DNA from 3 places in the Paraburkholderia sp. J8-2 genome. Region 2 is predicted to be linked to each of the others. Evidence: predicted binding sites of a transcription regulator. Region 2 holds the regulator's gene; each other region holds the start of a gene.
What was found. The regulator LexA, encoded in region 2, represses DNA repair genes until DNA is damaged. The targets are predictions, from matches to a motif close to ACTGTATNNNNATACAGT.

Region 1 (5,557 bases), on a different contig from region 2:
CTTCCCAGATCGCAGCGGCAGCGCCTGCCGGCGGCACATAAATGACCGAAACGGTCGCGCCGGTAGCATCCTTCGCTTCACGCACGTTCGCGTAGATAGGAATGCCTTCGAAATCTTCGCCGGCCTTCTTCGGGTTCACGCCAGCGACGAACGCTTCGCGGCCGTTCGCGTACTCACGGCAAGCGCGGGTGTGGAACTGACCGGTCTTGCCGGTGATGCCCTGCGTGATGACCTTGGTGTCTTTGTTGATCAGAATCGACATGTATTGACCTCTGTTCGTTTGGCGTTATGCGTCGCGCCAGACCGCTTCTTGCGTTGCGGTGTTCGCGCCGGCATCACGCCATTCGTGTCCGGTGAAAATTACTTGCCTTCGGCAGCTGCGACAACCTTCTGCGCAGCCTCTTCCATGCTGTCTGCCGAGATGATCGGCAGGCCCGAATCGGCCAGCATCTTCTTGCCGAGGTCCTCGTTCGTGCCCTTCATGCGCACGACGAGCGGCACATTCAGGTTCACGGCCTTCGAACCAGCGATCACGCCTTCTGCGATCACGTCGCAGCGCATGATGCCGCCGAAGATGTTCACGAGGATCGCCTTCAGGTCCGGGTTCTTGAGCATGAGCTTGAACGCTTCGGTGACCTTCTCGGTCGTGGCGCCACCGCCCACGTCCAGGAAGTTCGCCGGCTCGCCGCCGAACAGCTTGATGGTGTCCATCGTGGCCATGGCGAGGCCCGCGCCGTTCACGAGACAGCCGATGTTGCCGTCGAGCGAGATGTACGCGAGGTCGAACTTCGACGCTTCGATTTCAGCCGGATCTTCTTCGTCCAGATCGCGGTACGCGACGATTTCCGGGTGACGTGCCAGCGCGTTCGAGTCGAAGTTGAACTTCGCGTCGAGTGCGGTCACGGTGCCGTTGCTCGAGACGTTCAGCGGGTTGATTTCGGCCAGCGACGCGTCGGTTTCCCAGAATGCCTTGTACAGGCCCTTCAGGACTTCACGCGCTTGCGGAATCGAAGCAGCCGGCACGCCGATCTTCGCGGCGAGGTCGTCAGCCTGGGCGTCCAGCAGACCCGTCGACGGCTCGACGATGACCTTGTGGATCAGCTCCGGGTGCTTTTCGGCGACTTCTTCGATGTCCATGCCGCCTTCGCTCGAACCCATCAGCACGATCTTCTGCGACACGCGATCGACGACGAGGCTGACATACAGTTCTTGCTTGATGTCAGCGCCTTCTTCGATCAGCAGACGCTTGACCTTCTGGCCTTCCGGACCGGTCTGGTGCGTAACGAGCTGCATGCCGAGGATCTGGTTCGCGTATTCGCGGACCTGTTCCAGCGACTTCGCAACCTTCACGCCGCCGCCCTTGCCGCGGCCACCTGCGTGGATCTGTGCCTTGACGACCCAAACCGGACCGCCCAGCTCTTCAGCGGCCTTGACCGCGTCATCCACCGAAAACACCGGGATGCCGCGCGGGACGGCGACTCCGAATTTCCGCAGGATTTCCTTACCCTGGTACTCGTGAATCTTCATGCGTGATTCCTTCAGTCTGAGAGTTGGAGTGAACTTCGATTCCGCTGTTGTTATTCATGCGAGACGGCGTCGGCCCTGCCCTCTTGGCCCGGGCTCCGGCTGTCGCGCACGCTGGGGGTTTCAGCGCCGCGCTCTATTGAACGCGGCACATGGCCATACCAGCGCGGATAAAACTGCTTCACCGCCTCCCCGTCGAACCGCAGCGCATGGCAGCGGCCAAGCTGGAAGGGCGGCTTTTCACCGTCGGCCTCAATGCCTCCGGCGGTCTTGCCGTGTTCCGGTCCGGGCGCTTCACCCGGCGAGCCATTCGATGTGTCCCACACTTCTCCAACGAACGCCTGGATCGCTGCGGTCGGCAATACGCCCAACATTTCTGTGAGGTGCGTGCAGCCAACCGTGCCGGCGAGGAGCCGGCCCGCTTCGCGGCGGAAGTTCTGGAGGAGATTGAGCCCGATAAGGGCCCGATAGGCGGGATGAGCGTTCTGGCACTGACCGTCGTAAGGCACCCAGTCAGACGACGCTTCTGCGTCGACGACGTTGAGCTTGCGATCGATCGTAATGCGCAGCCAGAGTTCATGGATCGGCAGACCATTGGGCCGGACACCGGCGGCGAGCGGCACGTCGCGTGGCTTGTGGTCGGTCAGGCACGCGTCGATGTCCCACAGGCCGTCTTCGCGCTCATAGGCAACCGCCCGAATGGCGCGCTGGTGGCGCAACTGGCGGGGCACGGGCGGAGAAAGCGGCATGCTAAAGGTAAGACCGGATTGGAAAACCTCGCGATTTTAACATACCGGGTATTTGAGACAGCCGCGAACACACAGGCCTGGCGTGGACATGTCTGTACGGATTTTTCGAGACGGCCGGCTCAATTGTCGGGCCAGTCTTCCTCGATTCCCTTGAGGATCTTCCCGATGATCGACATCGAGAAGCCCCGCGCCGCGAGAAAGCGCGCCTGGCGCGCGCGTTCGGCGGGCGTTTCGGGCAACTGCCCGTACTTCTTCTGCCAGACCGTGCGGGCGCGCGCGAGTTCGGTCTCACGCAGTTGCGTGCTCACCTCTTCGATGAGCGCGTCGCCCACTGCGTGGCGCTTGAGTTCGCTGACGATACGCCCTGCCCCCACGCGCGCCGCACGCCGGTGCACGACGCTTTCGGCAAAGCGCGCGTCGGAGAGCCAGCCTTCGCGCTCGAGCGAATCGAGCAGCGCTTCAAGTGCGTCGGCGTCTTCGGTGTACGGCACGAGCTTGCGCGAAAGTTCGGCGCGGCTGTATTCGCGGCGCGAAAGATAGCCGAGCGCGCGACCCTTGAGGGAGCGCTCGGGCCGCTGCTTTGCCGTGGATGCTTTTTCGCGCTCGCTCGCGCGTGCGGCACGGGTGGCCGAGCTGCGCTCGTATTGATCGGCTTGCGGTGCGCTGGATTCGCGAGCGGTTTCGCCAGGCCCACGGCGCGAGCGCTTGAATGATGTTTCGAACGGCGGCGGCTCTGATGACGCGTTTTCCGCCGACTCATTGGTCCCGCCGAAGAAAGCCTCGAACGGCACTTCGAAGACCGCGCCGCCATCGTCGCTGAGATCGGCGGGCGCGGAATATGGCGCGCCAGAATGCGCAAAGCCGCGATCGCCCGCCTGGGCGTCGCGGCTTGAACGGCTCATGTGTGCGTCGGCAGGCTTCACGGCGGGGCGCCGCTCGGCACCCCGGTCAGCAGGCGAACCCGCACGCGAGTTAGCCTGATCGCCGGACGGCGAGGACGTAGGTGACCCGCCCTTGCGCATCAGCTTGCCTTATCTACGAGAGCCTGAAGAATTTACTCTTCGTCGGCGACTTCGACTTCGCCGGAATTGTCGACGCCGGCCGGCATCGTGCTCACGCCCAGCGATTCGCGGATGCGGTTTTCGATCTCACGAGCGATGTCCGAGTTCTCGCGCAGGAATTCGCGTGCGTTGTCCTTGCCCTGGCCAATGCGCTCGCCGTTATAGCTGTACCACGCACCCGCCTTGTCGACGATCTTGGCCTGCACGCCGAGGTCGACGATTTCGCCCTGACGCGAAATGCCTTCGCCGTACAGAATGTCGAACACGGCTTCGCGGAACGGCGGCGAGACCTTGTTCTTCACAACCTTCACGCGCGTTTCGCTGCCGATGACTTCGTCGTTCTTCTTGATCGAGCCAATGCGGCGAATGTCCAGACGCACCGACGAGTAGAACTTGAGTGCGTTGCCGCCCGTGGTGGTTTCCGGGTTGCCGAACATCACGCCGATCTTCATGCGGATCTGGTTAATGAAGATCACCATGCAGTTCGTCTTCTTGATCGTGCCGGTGAGCTTGCGCAGCGCCTGCGACATCAGACGCGCCTGCAGACCCGGCAGCGAGTCGCCCATTTCACCTTCGATTTCGGCCTTCGGCACGAGCGCCGCGACCGAGTCGATCACGATCATGTCGATCGAGCCCGAGCGCACCAGCGCGTCGGTGATTTCGAGCGCCTGCTCGCCCGTGTCCGGCTGCGAGATGAGCAGTTCAGGCACGTTCACGCCGAGCTTGGCGGCGTATTGCACGTCGAGCGCGTGTTCCGCGTCGATGAACGCCGCCGTGCCGCCGAGCTTCTGCATTTCGGCGATCACCTGCAGCGTGAGCGTGGTCTTGCCCGACGATTCCGGACCGTAGATCTCGACCACGCGGCCGCGCGGCAAACCGCCCACGCCAAGCGCGATGTCGAGGCCGAGCGAACCGGTGGAGACTACCTGGATGTCCTCGACCGCTTCGCCGTCGCCGAGTCGCATGATCGACCCCTTGCCGAACTGCTTTTCGATCTGCGCGAGCGCGGCGGCCAGCGCCTTGCTCTTTTCAGCAGTCAGCCCAGCCGAGCCTTTCTTGCTATCTTCCATGAATCGTCCTTTGCTATGATGAACGGCGTCTCGTGACCATGCGCACGCCTCATTCGGGCTAATGCACACGAACGCAGACACTGTATAAAAAAACAGTGGTTTTGGCAAGCCTTTCCGGCGATCCAGAACCGCGAATTTCGGGAGACCGCCGCGCGTCGCCTGGCCGCGCCTTCAAAGACGCGGCGCGGCGCCGGTGCTACGAGGTCAAAGGGCCTCGAAAGCGACGTTGGCGCAACATGCGAATCCTCATTGCCGAAGACGACAGCATACTCGCGGACGGGCTCGTGAGATCACTCCGCCAATCGGGCTATGCCGTTGATCACGTGCGTAGCGGCGTGGATGCCGATACTGCCTTGTCGATGCAGTCGTTCGACCTCTTGATCCTCGATCTGGGCCTGCCGAAAATGCCGGGCCTCGAAGTGCTGCGCCGTTTGCGCGCGCGCAATTCCAACCTGCCCGTGCTGATCCTCACCGCCGCCGACAGCGTGGACGAGCGCGTGAAAGGCCTCGACCTCGGCGCCGACGACTACATGGCCAAGCCCTTCGCGCTCAACGAACTCGAAGCGCGCGTGCGTGCGCTCACGCGGCGCGGCGCGGGCGGCGGCCCGACCGTGGTGCGGCATGGCGCGCTCTCGTATGACCAGGTGGGGCGCATTGCGCGCATCAACGACCAGGTGCTCGATCTTTCGGCGCGCGAACTCGGTGTGCTGGAAGTGCTGCTGCAGCGGCTCGGGCGGCTCGTCTCGAAGGAGCAGCTCGTCGATCACCTGTGCGAGTGGGGCGAGGAAGTCAGCAACAACGCCATCGAAGTCTACGTGCACCGGCTGCGCAAGAAGCTGGAAACCGGCGGCGTGCGCATCGTGACGGTGCGCGGACTGGGCTACTGCCTCGAAAAGGAGGCGAAGGAAACGCACGCCGGCGCGAGCCAGCCAGGCACACGCGCCGAGACCGGCACACCCGACGCCACGCCGGCGATGCCCGCCAGCCACTATTTCAAATAGGCGGAGTCGAAGATGGCCGGGCGTCCTCCCATCGCGCGCGCCGTGCCGCCCAAGGGCGCCGCGAGCACAGCCGGCGAAAACACATCGGGCGCGTCCGCATTCACGGCCGACGCCCTCGACGACGACGCGCGCGACGCCCGCTACGCCAACCC
Region 2 (5,557 bases):
CCGCGTCGGCGTATTCAAGGCCCGCGATCACGCGCAGCAGCGTGGTCTTGCCACAACCGGAAGGTCCGAGCAGCGCAACCAGTTCGCCCGGCGGAAAGTCGAGCGAGACGTTGTCGAGGGCGGTGAAGTCGCCGAAGCGCTTGTGCAGATTGCTGACGGTGATGCCCATGGTTACTGCTCCCCTACTTGAATCGGTTGGCGCACGGCGCGCGCCGTTGCGTGATCTGTCGCGTGTTGTGAAGCGTGTTGCACGGCCACCGGTTGCGGGCCGGCGTAGGCGGGAATGTCATCGGCGCTGCGCAGTTGCGCCGAAAGACGGCGCTCCGCGAGCAGCTTCAGGCCCAGCGTGACGAGTGCGAGCAACGCGAGCAGCGATGCCACGGCAAACGCCGCCGCGAAGTTGTACTCGTTGTAAAGGATCTCGACGTGCAGCGGCATCGTATCGGTCTGGCCGCGAATATGGCCCGACACCACCGAAACCGCACCGAACTCGCCCATCGCGCGCGCGTTGCAAAGAATCACGCCGTACAGCAAGCCCCAGCGAATGTTGGGCAGCGTCACGCGGCGGAACATCTGCCAGCCCGAGGCGCCCAGCACGTGCGCGGCCTCTTCTTCATCGTTGCCCTGCGCCTGCATCAGCGGAATCAGCTCGCGCGCAACGAACGGGAATGTCACGAAGATCGTGGCCAGCACGATGCCCGGCACCGCGAAGATGATCTGCACGTTATGGTCTTCGAGCCACGGCCCAAGCCACCCCTGCGCGCCGAACAGCAGCACATAGATGAGACCCGAGATCACAGGCGAGACCGAAAACGGCAGGTCGATCAGCGTGGTGAGCAGCGCCTTGCCGCGAAACTCGAACTTCGCGATCGCCCACGAAGCCGCGAGACCGAAGGCCAGATTCAGCGGCACCGCGATCGCCGCGGTGATCAGCGTGAGCTTGATCGCGGAGAGTGCGTCGGGGTCGACGAGCGACGTGAAGTAGAAGCCAATGCCCTTCGAAAGCGCCTGCCAGAACACGGCAACGAGCGGCACCACGAGAAAGAGCGCGAGAAACGCGAGCGCGATGCCGGTCAGGAGCCAGCGCACCCACGGCGCTTCGGTGACCGGGTCCGGCCGGCGCGTGCTGCGTTGTTGCGGCAGCGTGCTCATTGCGCACCTCCCGCGACGGTTGCGCCCACCACGGCATTCGGCGCGCTGCCGGCCGAAACGCCCCGGCTCGTACGGCGTTGCAAATACCACTGCAGCGAGTTGATGAGAAGCAGCATGACGAACGAAACGCAGAGCATCATCACGGCAAGCGCGGTCGCGCCGGCGTAGTCGTATTGTTCGAGCTTCGTGATGATGAGAAGCGACGTGATCTCCGACTTCATCGGCACGTTGCCGGCGATGAAGATGACCGAGCCATACTCGCCCAGCGCGCGCGCGAACGCGAGCGCGAAGCCGGTGAGCAGCGCCGGCAGCACCGCGGGCAGCACGACGCGGCGGAACGTGAGCCAGCGCGAGGCGCCAAGGCACGCTGCGGCCTCCTCCTGCTCGCGCTCGAAGTCCTCGAGCACCGGCTGCACCGTGCGCACGACGAACGGCAAGCCGATGAAGGTCAGCGCGACGAGCACGCCAAGCGGCGTGAACGCGATCTTCAGACCGAGCGGTTCCAGGAACTGGCCAATCCAGCCATTGCCCGCGTACACGGCGGCGAGCGAAATGCCCGCGACGGACGTCGGCAGCGCGAACGGCAGATCGACGAGCGCATCGATCACGCGTTTGAACGGGAACGGATAGCGCACGAGCACCCACGCGAGCAGGAACCCGAACACCGCGTTGATGAGCGCCCCGCCGAGCGCGGCCGTGAACGTGAGCCGGTACGACGCGATCACGCGCGGCGACCACACGGCGCGCACGAACTGGCTCCAGTCGAGCGTCGCCGTCTTGAGGAAGGTGGCGGCAAGCGGAATGAGCACCACGAGGCTCAGGTAAGCCACCGTGATGCCGAGCGTCACGCCGAAGCCCGGCAGCGCACTGGGCTTGCGCAATCGAAACGTTGTCATGCTCATCGTCCAGACATGGGTTGCGCGCTTGCCGGGTTCGCCGGCGGCGCCGAAAAGCGCGCCCGTGGGCGCGCTTCTTTGTTATGCGGTCGCGTCGCGATCGACTGCCAACCGGTACTGCGGTACTGCGGTACAGCGGTGTTGCGTGACTTACTGCGGCTGGTAGATCGAATCGAACACGCCGCCATCTGCGAAATGCGTCTTCTGCGCGTTGGTCCAGCCGCCGAACGTGTCGTCAACCGTGTAAAGCTTCAGCTTCGGAAACTTCGCCGTGAGCGCCGCCGGGACCTTGTCCGAACGCGGACGGTAGAAGTTCTTCGCGGCGATCTCCTGGCCCTCTTCGCTATAGAGGAACTGCAGGTAGGCCTCGGCCTCCTTGCGCGTGCCCTTCTTTTCGACGACCTTGTCCACCACCGCAACCGGCGGCTCAGCCAGAATGCTCACCGAAGGGACCACGATCTCGAACTTGTCCGGGCCGAATTCCTTGAGCGAAAGGAATGCTTCGTTCTCCCATGCGATCAGCACATCGCCGATACCGCGCTGCACGAAGCTCGTCGTCGCACCTCGCGCGCCCGAGTCGAGCACGCCTGCATTCTTGTAGAGCTTCGAGACGAAGTCCTTGGCCTTCTGCTCGTTGCCGCCCGGCTGGTGCAGCGCATAGGCCCACGCCGCGAGATAGTTCCAGCGCGCGCCGCCCGAGGTCTTCGGATTCGGCGTGACGATCGACACGCCCGGCTTCGTCAGATCGTCCCAGTCCTTGATGTGCTTGGGGTTGCCCTTGCGCACGAGAAACACGATCGTCGACGTGTACGGCGAGGCGTTGTCGGGCAAGCGCTTTTGCCAGTCCTTCGCAACGATGCCCTTGTTGGCGAGCGCGTCGATGTCCCATGCGAGCGCCAGCGTCACAACGTCGGCCTGCAGGCCGTCGAGCACCGAGCGCGCCTGCGCACCCGAGCCGCCGTGCGACTGCTTGATGGTGAGCGTTTCGCCCGTCTTCGCCTTCCACTGCTTGATGAAGGCCTCGTTAATGTCCTGATACAGCTCGCGCGTCGGATCGTAGGAGACGTTGAGCAGCGACGTGTCCGCGTGAGCGGCCACGGGCGCCATCGCCGTAACTGCGACGAGCGGCGCAACGCCGATAACCAGTTTTGCCGCCAGTGATTTCAGCCAGCCTGCGCGCCCCGTATGTGTCGTGCCCATCTATCTGTTCTCCGTTTTCGTGTGTGCTCGTTCGCGCTCATCCGTGCGCATCTGCGAATTGCAGCTAACGATGGAGGCCAGTCTAGCGATCCGCTTACATTATTAAAAATGATGTTTTCTCATTTTTTAATACGCAAAAGTGGTAAGGACAGAGGAAGTCGCTGCTAGAGCGCGATTTCGTCCGCACAAACGCGGGAAAACGGCCTGATAGCAACGCTCAGTTGACGAACTTCAAGTAACACTTGAAAAGTGGCGAGTACTGTATAAAAATACAGTTACCTGTTCAAACATACAGTGGCGCCATGACCAAACTCACCGCACGACAGCAGCAGGTTTTCGATCTGGTTCGCCGGGCGATCGAACGCACGGGCTTCCCGCCCACGCGCGCCGAGATCGCGGCGGAACTCGGCTTCAGCTCGGCCAACTCCGCGGAGGAGCATCTGCGCGCGCTGGCGCGCAAGGGCGTGATCGAACTGGCTGCGGGCGCCTCGCGCGGCATCCGCCTCATGCCGGGGCCCGACGACCTGCCGCACCAGTTCACGCTCCCGCACCCGAGCATCATGCAGCTCTCACTGCCGCTCGTTGGCCGCGTCGCAGCGGGTAGCCCGATCCTCGCGCAGGAGCACATCTCGCAGAACTACATGTGCGACCCGGCACTGTTCTCGAGCCGCCCTGACTATCTGCTGAAAGTGCGCGGCCTTTCCATGCGCGACGCCGGCATTCTCGACGGCGACCTGCTCGCCGTGCAGAAGAAGGCCGAAGCGAAAGACGGGCAAATCATCGTGGCGCGCCTTGGCGACGACGTCACCGTGAAGCGGCTGAAGCGCCGTTCGAACGGGCTCGAACTGATCGCCGAGAACCCCGATTACGACAATATTTTTGTCGAGGCTGGCAGCGCGGAATTCGCGCTGGAAGGCATCGCGGTTGGCCTGATCCGCCCCACCGAATTCTAAGCAATCCGTCTGCGCGCGTTGTGCGCTGAGTTTACGCACTACCTGGAGAGAGTCATGGAACGCCTTGCCCGCTTGCTGCCCTTCCGTCAATTCGGCCGTCTTCGCCACCTCCGTGGAATCGCCTCTTGCGCGGTGCGCGAGGTGCGCGACTCGGCCGCCGCACTGAGCGGCTCGCTCTTCGAAGATTCGCCAGAGATGGTGGCCGCCAGCACGGCCGACCTGCCGGCGCTGCCCTCGGCCCAGCCGGCGTTTGCGCGCGTGTCGCTCAACAGCACGCTCAACACCGAGCAGCCCATGCGCCGCGCGCCGGTGCGGGTCTATCAAGGTCAGTCGCGGCTCATTCTCGTCGGCACGGTTGACGCGGTCTGCCGTGCGATCGACCGCTGCATCGCGGAGCAGCACAGCGACCTGCCTGCAGCGCTGGCGAAGTAAGGTCGAATCGAGCGCGAATTCGCCAATACGCGGCTCAAATGTGAGAAGAGGTTACGGTCGGGATCGTTTAATCAAGTTTGCGGTCAACACCCTGTTTGAACGATTTGTCCTATGCCGATGACGGAATCTCCCTCAACCCCTCGTAAAACCCAAGGCTGGAAGAAGCCCGTAGCGATCACCGTTGCGCTCGCCATGATTGTTGGCGCGCTTGGCTACGCGTATGCGTCGCCCTATATCGCGGTGAAACACATGAAAGCCGCCGCCGACGCTCGCGACGCCGCCACGCTCAACGAGTACGTCGATTACCCTGCGCTGCGCCTGAGCCTCAAACAGCAGGTTGGCGAGATGCTGCATCGGCGCATCGAAGGGCAACACAGCAGCAATCCGCTGCTGATCCTCGGCGCCGTGATTGGTGCGGCACTGATCAGTCCGCTCGTGGATGCCTACGCAACGCCAGAAGGCGTGGCCGCCCTGCTGAGCGGCATGCCGCCGACAGGCAAGCCTGGCGACCGGCCGCACGCGCCGCCGCCGACGGAGTCCAGCGAGCAATCGGCAGAATCCGCGCAATCGGCGCAATCGGCACAATCGGCGCCGTCACCGGCCCCAGCGGCGTCGGGCAATCCCGCGCCCGAGGCTCGGCCGGTCACCACGGCCGGCTATCGCGGCCTCAATGAATTCGCGCTCACGTGGGAGCGCGGCAATACGGGCGAGCACTATGCCGCCATCCTGCAGCGTCACGGGCTCTTCTCGTGGAAGCTCGCAGCGGTCGAGCTAGACGAAGGAAGCGTCTCGAACTGAGACAGATTGGGAGCGAAAACGGAAACAGGCCGGTTCCGTGCGAACCGGCCCGCTTGGTCCTGCTTGATCCCGCTCAATCAACTAAGCGGCGGCTTGCTGCTGTTTTTCCTCAGCCGCCGACGAACA
Region 3 (5,557 bases), on a different contig from region 2:
CCATGACCGGGCAGACAATCGTCTGCGCCATCGGTGCCGGCGAACGAGACCCGAAAGTCCTTGCGCCCTTTCGCCACAATCACAGTAGGGCCAGCACTGACAACGTCATCAGCGCGTTAACTGCCAAATTGCGCGGGGCGCACCTGTTCGTGCTCGGGCAGACATGTTGTGGGGACCCGCTCAGCTGCCACCACCTAACGGTGGCACTCCTATCGTCTCGTAAAACGTGGCATGCCGCCGCAAGACAAACAGCGACTATGAACAACATGCGTGCGCCAGAGTCGCCTCAAACTATCTTTTGCCGGCACCTAGATGTCGACTAAGCCCCAGTTTTTTGCGAAAACGCGATGCACAACGTCGCTATAACGATAATCCTTCTTATCTCGCCCCGGAGTAGATCAGTGATGTAAATCGTGCCCGTGAATCTCTCCATCATCTGGCAGTCGCCATATCCTTGCAATTGTTTAGTTATCCGATTCGAATTAATTTCGATACCTACATTCAGGATTCGAGACGTACTGATTGCCGCGCGGTCCGCGGCGGTTCAGTTGAATGTCTGCTGTAAGCTGTCGGTCGGACGGTTAGTTGCGAGGTACGCCATGATGTATCTTACGATGCAAAGTTGACGTATAAACAATTATCAATCTCGGCATGATGTTTTCTAACGTCTGGTTCAGTCGTCGGCCATCAGGTCATCGAGAGCCGACAGCTCGGCCTCGGCCCACGCACTGAAGTCCTCGACCTCGCCAATCACCGCGTGCAGCTGGTGCTCGCTCTCGATATCCACGGGTGTCATCGCCTTGAGTGCCGAAAGCCATCCGCCGGCCGCCCGAACGTAGTTCTCCAGGATGGGCCTGCGGTTGCGCATCATGTGGACCTTGAACTCATCCTTCATCGGGATTTTCAGGTCGATCGATTCCTGCCAAAGCGTTATGCTCGCCAGCATGTAGTCGGCGTCGAATTGAACCGCGATCTTCGGCATTCGGTGGTTCTCCCTCAATTCCGGTCCTGGCCGTGTCGCCCAACGCACTATCATCTTAGCTGACGCCGCCGGGCGCGGCCGCTGCCGACACTCAACGAGCTGACGACCTGGCTAAACACCGGGTGACCGCGCTCGTCAACGCCGTATAGCTGGAAAATGTTCTTGGCCAGATCGATGCTTAGCAGCGCGACGCTCATGACGGCCTCAGCTCATTCGTGGACCAGGAAGTGCTCATACTGCCATGTCCTCCGATGGCGATTGTTCGCATTCATCCACCGGAGGTGGGACGAGGCCATTCCACTAAATCCGGGGTCAGCCGGAGGAACTGTCAGCTTCGCCTTTCAACGACCCACCGAGCCGCCGAAGGCCGCGGGGAATCGAAAACGCATTCAGCCAGTACGATGCGCACAGAATCAGCATTACTTCTCCCGGCGCGAGCAACAGCAGGCCAACGAACGATCCTATATCGAAGCGCAGGTTCAATTCAATGATGGCCCAAACGCCAGCTGCAAAAAGGAGGATGGCGAACAACGGCGTCCAGCGACGAAACGTGCGGCTTCGCTTCGAGAGGAAGGATCCAAGCTCAATACGACCGACTGAGTGGATCGGATTTAGCCCCTTTACCGACCCGGTTAGCTTGGGCACAAACCGCGTTGAAGTGTGCAAAGCTTCCAGAAGCACCCCATGGTTCCCGTCCCAATGGTCGAAATCAATTTGCCAAGAGCCGTCACCCAAGTTTTTGGGCTTGAACCCGAGCGCACCATCTGAGGATTCGAGCACCGACAGATCCAGAATGCGGGCGCCCGGGAAGGTGGCCTTCAAAGGATTTGCTGCGTATACGTCCGCTGGAAGAATCGCTTTTCTACCTGAATTCCAGAGCCATATCCGGGACTTCGTAAGGCGTTCAATGCTCTCACCGTTGTGCGTCACGCTCAGTCCGTCAAGCGAATCGCGCTTCTCGATGACCGTCATACCTTCCGCGCCATATTCCAGCCTCCGGCGTTCCAGAAAGCGATTGACCAGCATTGTCATCATGCTGCCACCCGCAATCGTGACAGCTCCGGACAAGAAAGGAACAAAATTCATCTGATTCGAATGTTGTGATTTTGCTTTTCAGGAATCCGCGTGATGCCGCGCTAGTGCTAAGCCCTTGCGCCGCACGTTTGAGATAAACCCGGCTTAGTGCTTTACTTCCCAGCCAGCGCTTGTAAGTCGCATGACGACCGAGGACGTATTTCCGGTTCCCGCCCCGCGGACGAGCCGTCCGAGGGTGGGAAAGGCGTGCTGAATATCCGGCCGCTTGGCCCATTCAGGAAACCCGACCATTTCATAGTTGAAATAGGCCGTGCTTTCCCCCATGGAAGCTGGATCCCACTTGACGACTCGTGTGATATGCACGTGGCCGTAACAGAATGCACCGGTACGCGAGCCGGACTCAACTGAGCCGCTCGAGCGCGGCGCATCAGTGAAGGCGGTCGAGCCTGAGTCCGTCAGGCTGTATGTCCGCGCCACCGCACCGTCGCTGGCCGGGCCCGGAGCGTCGTGCGACACCAAGAGGCCGGCCGACTTCAATGCTTCGAGTCCGGGAATTGGGGTCAGCACGGGATCGTTCTGGATATCCGCCGCATTCCTGATGTCAGCGCGACTGATTGCGTATGGAAATTGCCAGCTGCGCAGGCAGATCCCCGGACCAGGAGCGTAATAAGCGTTCAGTGCATCAGTCAGATTCGCCTCGTTCAGGTCCTGCTTATTGGAGCAACCAGCAACGAAGATTGCAAGTGCAGTGACTGCTATGGCGGTTAGTGCGGTTTGGTCCTGTCGCATAGAAACTTATGGTTGGCTTTTGGCGGAGCAATCATAAGACAAAATATCGCGCGCGAGGCGACCTAGGCAAACAACACAGGATTGGCCGTTGGGCACGTGATAAGCTAAGATAGCTGTATGGATATACAGTATCGAGGCCGACATGGGGCACGCAATTCAAGCTGAGATGATCCATCCGGATCTGTGGCGAGCGTCCCAACTGGGCTCGGCGCACGGCCGCACGGTGACGAGCGGACACGAGGCGCTCGACGCGGAGTTGCCGGGCCACGGCTGGCCGACGGGTGCCCTGACCGAGGTGATCGTCCCGCAACCGGGCTGCGGCGAACTGCGCCTGCTTAAAGCCGCGCTTGAAGCCGTCGCGACCCGGCCTGTCTTCGTTCTCCAACCTCCGCATAGACTCCAGCCGGCAGCGTTCACCTGGTGGGGTGTGGGCGCTGAAAACATCCGGGTGCTCAAGGCAGCCACGACCGCAGACAGCCTTTGGGCAGCGGAACAGATCCTTCGTGCCGGAACCGCAGGGGCGCTGCTTTTCTGGCAGCAGCAGGTCCGCCCGGAGGCGCTACGTCGCCTGCACCTCGCCGCGCAGCACGCAGACACATTGCTGTTCCTCTTTCGTCCTACTGCGGCGGCGAACTCGACGTCCCCCGCCCCGTTGCGTATCTCGATCGACGCGGCGCCCGACGGCGTGAACGTCTCATTCATCAAACGCCGTGGGCCGCATCGCGACAAGCCCGTATTCGTTGCGCTCTCTATATGAACGCCTCCCGTTTGCACAAGGCTTCGTGTGTTCCAACTGACAGATAGGGTTGCAGCTCTATATGCGGCCTTCTTGCAGCCGTATTTCGCTGCGGGCCCCGATGAAATCCGCTGACCTACACCTCATTCCCCACTCGAGCTCGAAGCTCTGGAGAGCGCTCAGGTTCAGTAGGTCACGGTCCGACCTGTTTGTCATCACACTCGCTTGCCTGCGCAACCTTTGACGTCTATAGCCTCCGCACCAGCCCCAGTTATTCCCGCCTAAGCCGCTTTCATACTCATGTAGCCCTTCTCGTACTTCCTGCTGTGCGCCAACATCGCCCATATCGTCCGGGCCATCTTGTTCGCCAGCGCAACAGTCACTACATTCGGCGGTCGACGTTTGTTGATCTGTTCTACCCACGGGCCAGGCTCTTTCGCATGCCCCAGCACGACCCGCGCGCCGTGGATCAGCAAAGTTCGCAAATAAGTATCGCCGCGCTTGCTTATACCAAGCAGTCGGACTCGTCCACCAGAGCCGGTCTGCGCAGGTACCAGCCCAAGCCACGCCGCAAATTCCCGCCCGGATTTGAAGGACTTCGCATCGCCCATCGTAGCAACGGCCGCTGTCGCCGTCAGTAACCCCACTCCCGGTATCTCCAGAATCGCTTTACAAGACGGATCTTGCCGCATCCATTCCTGCAGACGCCTTTCGATCTCTGCAATCTGCGTATCTACAGTACTCAGCCTTGCCCATTGCTCACGCAGTGTTTCAATCAACACTGCCGGCAAACGCTCACTTAGCGCAGCCAAAACACTTGGCATCGCCCGGTTCAATGCAGCCCGCCCCTTGTTCATTACTTCGCCGTACTCCGTCAGCAGACCGCGAAGGCAATTGCTCTGCGCTGTTCGAAACTTCACCAGTTGTTCGCGCATCCGGTGCAGCGCAAGCACCGCCTGCTGTGCTTCCGTCTTCACCGCAACCGACTTTCCGGGTTGCTGGACAGCTGTCCAAATCGCACGCGCATCCGCCACGTCATTCTTATTGCCAGCTACAAACGCCTTGACGACCTTCCCCGGGAGTAGTCGAACCTCGTGCCCCATTTCAATTAAACGTCTCGCCCAGTGTTGGGCACCACCGCAGGCTTCCATACCAATCAAGCAGCGCTCGCGATTTGCGAAGTGCGCCAGGAAACTAGCGCGCTTGATCTGCTTGCTGACTATCTCACCGGTTTGAGCATCAACCCAATGGACCTGGAAGACATTTTTTGCGATATCCACACCTACCGTCGTATTCTTCATCGTGGACCCTCCGGTTTGCCTGTGAAGATCGTCATGATCTTCCATTCTGGGCACTTTGATGCCGTCGGCCCGTGAGGGTCCACCTTGGCACCGCGACCCGCCTACGCGGGAGGGAGGCGTTCATATCATTCCCCTTCGCCTGTTCTCCTGAATCGTCATGCACCACTGGATCGGCGTTCATCTGCCACGCCTGCCCATCGAGAGCTTCTGCCCAACCTGGTACATGCCGGTGTCTGACAACGGTTTCGTTGTTCTGGAAAAAGGCCGCGTGCTCGATGCCGACGCAGCCGCGCGGGCGCAGGGGGTTGTCGATGGCATGCGCCGGGGCGGCGTGCTCACGCTCGCGCCGAACGCCGATCTCAGGGAGCGCGAGCTCATGCGCGAAGAGCAGACGGTACGGGGTGTCGCGTTCGCCCTGCTCCAGTTCACGCCAAACGTCGTGATCGCTGACGAGAACGTCGTTCTTGCAGATGTGACCGCCAGCCTGCGGCTTTTCGGTGGACTGCGCGCGCTTCGCCGGCGCGTGCGTCGCACGGTTGCAGACTTCGGCGTGACGAGCACGGCTTCGATCGCACCGACCGCCGAGGCAACCTGGCTTATTGCGCGCGCCGGTGGTGGCGTTGCGCTCACACAGCGGTCCCTTTCGCGTGTACTCAAGCGCATCCCTCTGGGCGTGCTGCCAGCCGCGAGACGTTTCGCCGAATGGTTTGAGGG

Region 1: a site for LexA is predicted at 4,484-4,501, ahead of recA (recombinase RecA). Genes of this name have one in related genera too.
Region 3: a site for LexA is predicted at 2,919-2,936, ahead of imuA (translesion DNA synthesis-associated protein ImuA). Genes of this name have one in related genera too.

The regions. Positions count from the first base shown of each region.
Region 1 is NZ_CAJMZA010000005.1:96,992-102,548, reverse strand. Features, by position in the region: gene sucD (succinate--CoA ligase subunit alpha) at 1-262, opposite strand, end outside; gene sucC (ADP-forming succinate--CoA ligase subunit beta) at 361-1,527, opposite strand; gene U5A52_RS13780 (DUF2889 domain-containing protein) at 1,578-2,273, opposite strand; gene recX (recombination regulator RecX) at 2,393-3,175, opposite strand; gene recA (recombinase RecA) at 3,328-4,404, opposite strand; gene U5A52_RS13765 (response regulator transcription factor) at 4,641-5,405, shown strand; gene U5A52_RS13760 (sensor histidine kinase) at 5,418-5,557, shown strand, end outside.
Region 2 is NZ_CAJMZA010000014.1:24,987-30,543, forward strand. Features, by position in the region: gene U5A52_RS25945 (sulfate ABC transporter ATP-binding protein) at 1-169, opposite strand, end outside; gene cysW (sulfate ABC transporter permease subunit CysW) at 172-1,152, opposite strand; gene cysT (sulfate ABC transporter permease subunit CysT) at 1,149-2,048, opposite strand; gene U5A52_RS25960 (sulfate ABC transporter substrate-binding protein) at 2,199-3,248, opposite strand; gene lexA (transcriptional repressor LexA) at 3,551-4,201, shown strand; gene U5A52_RS25970 (hypothetical protein) at 4,256-4,633, shown strand; gene U5A52_RS25975 (DUF2939 domain-containing protein) at 4,751-5,431, shown strand; gene U5A52_RS25980 (universal stress protein) at 5,513-5,557, opposite strand, start outside.
Region 3 is NZ_CAJMZA010000031.1:77,175-82,731, forward strand. Features, by position in the region: gene U5A52_RS36040 (hypothetical protein) at 1-31, opposite strand, end outside; gene U5A52_RS36045 (hypothetical protein) at 674-982, opposite strand; gene U5A52_RS36050 (hypothetical protein) at 1,033-1,179, opposite strand; gene U5A52_RS36055 (hypothetical protein) at 1,295-2,068, opposite strand; gene U5A52_RS36060 (hypothetical protein) at 2,162-2,806, opposite strand; gene imuA (translesion DNA synthesis-associated protein ImuA) at 2,973-3,563, shown strand; gene U5A52_RS36070 (IS110 family transposase) at 3,824-4,843, opposite strand; gene U5A52_RS36075 (DNA polymerase Y family protein) at 5,001-5,557, shown strand, end outside.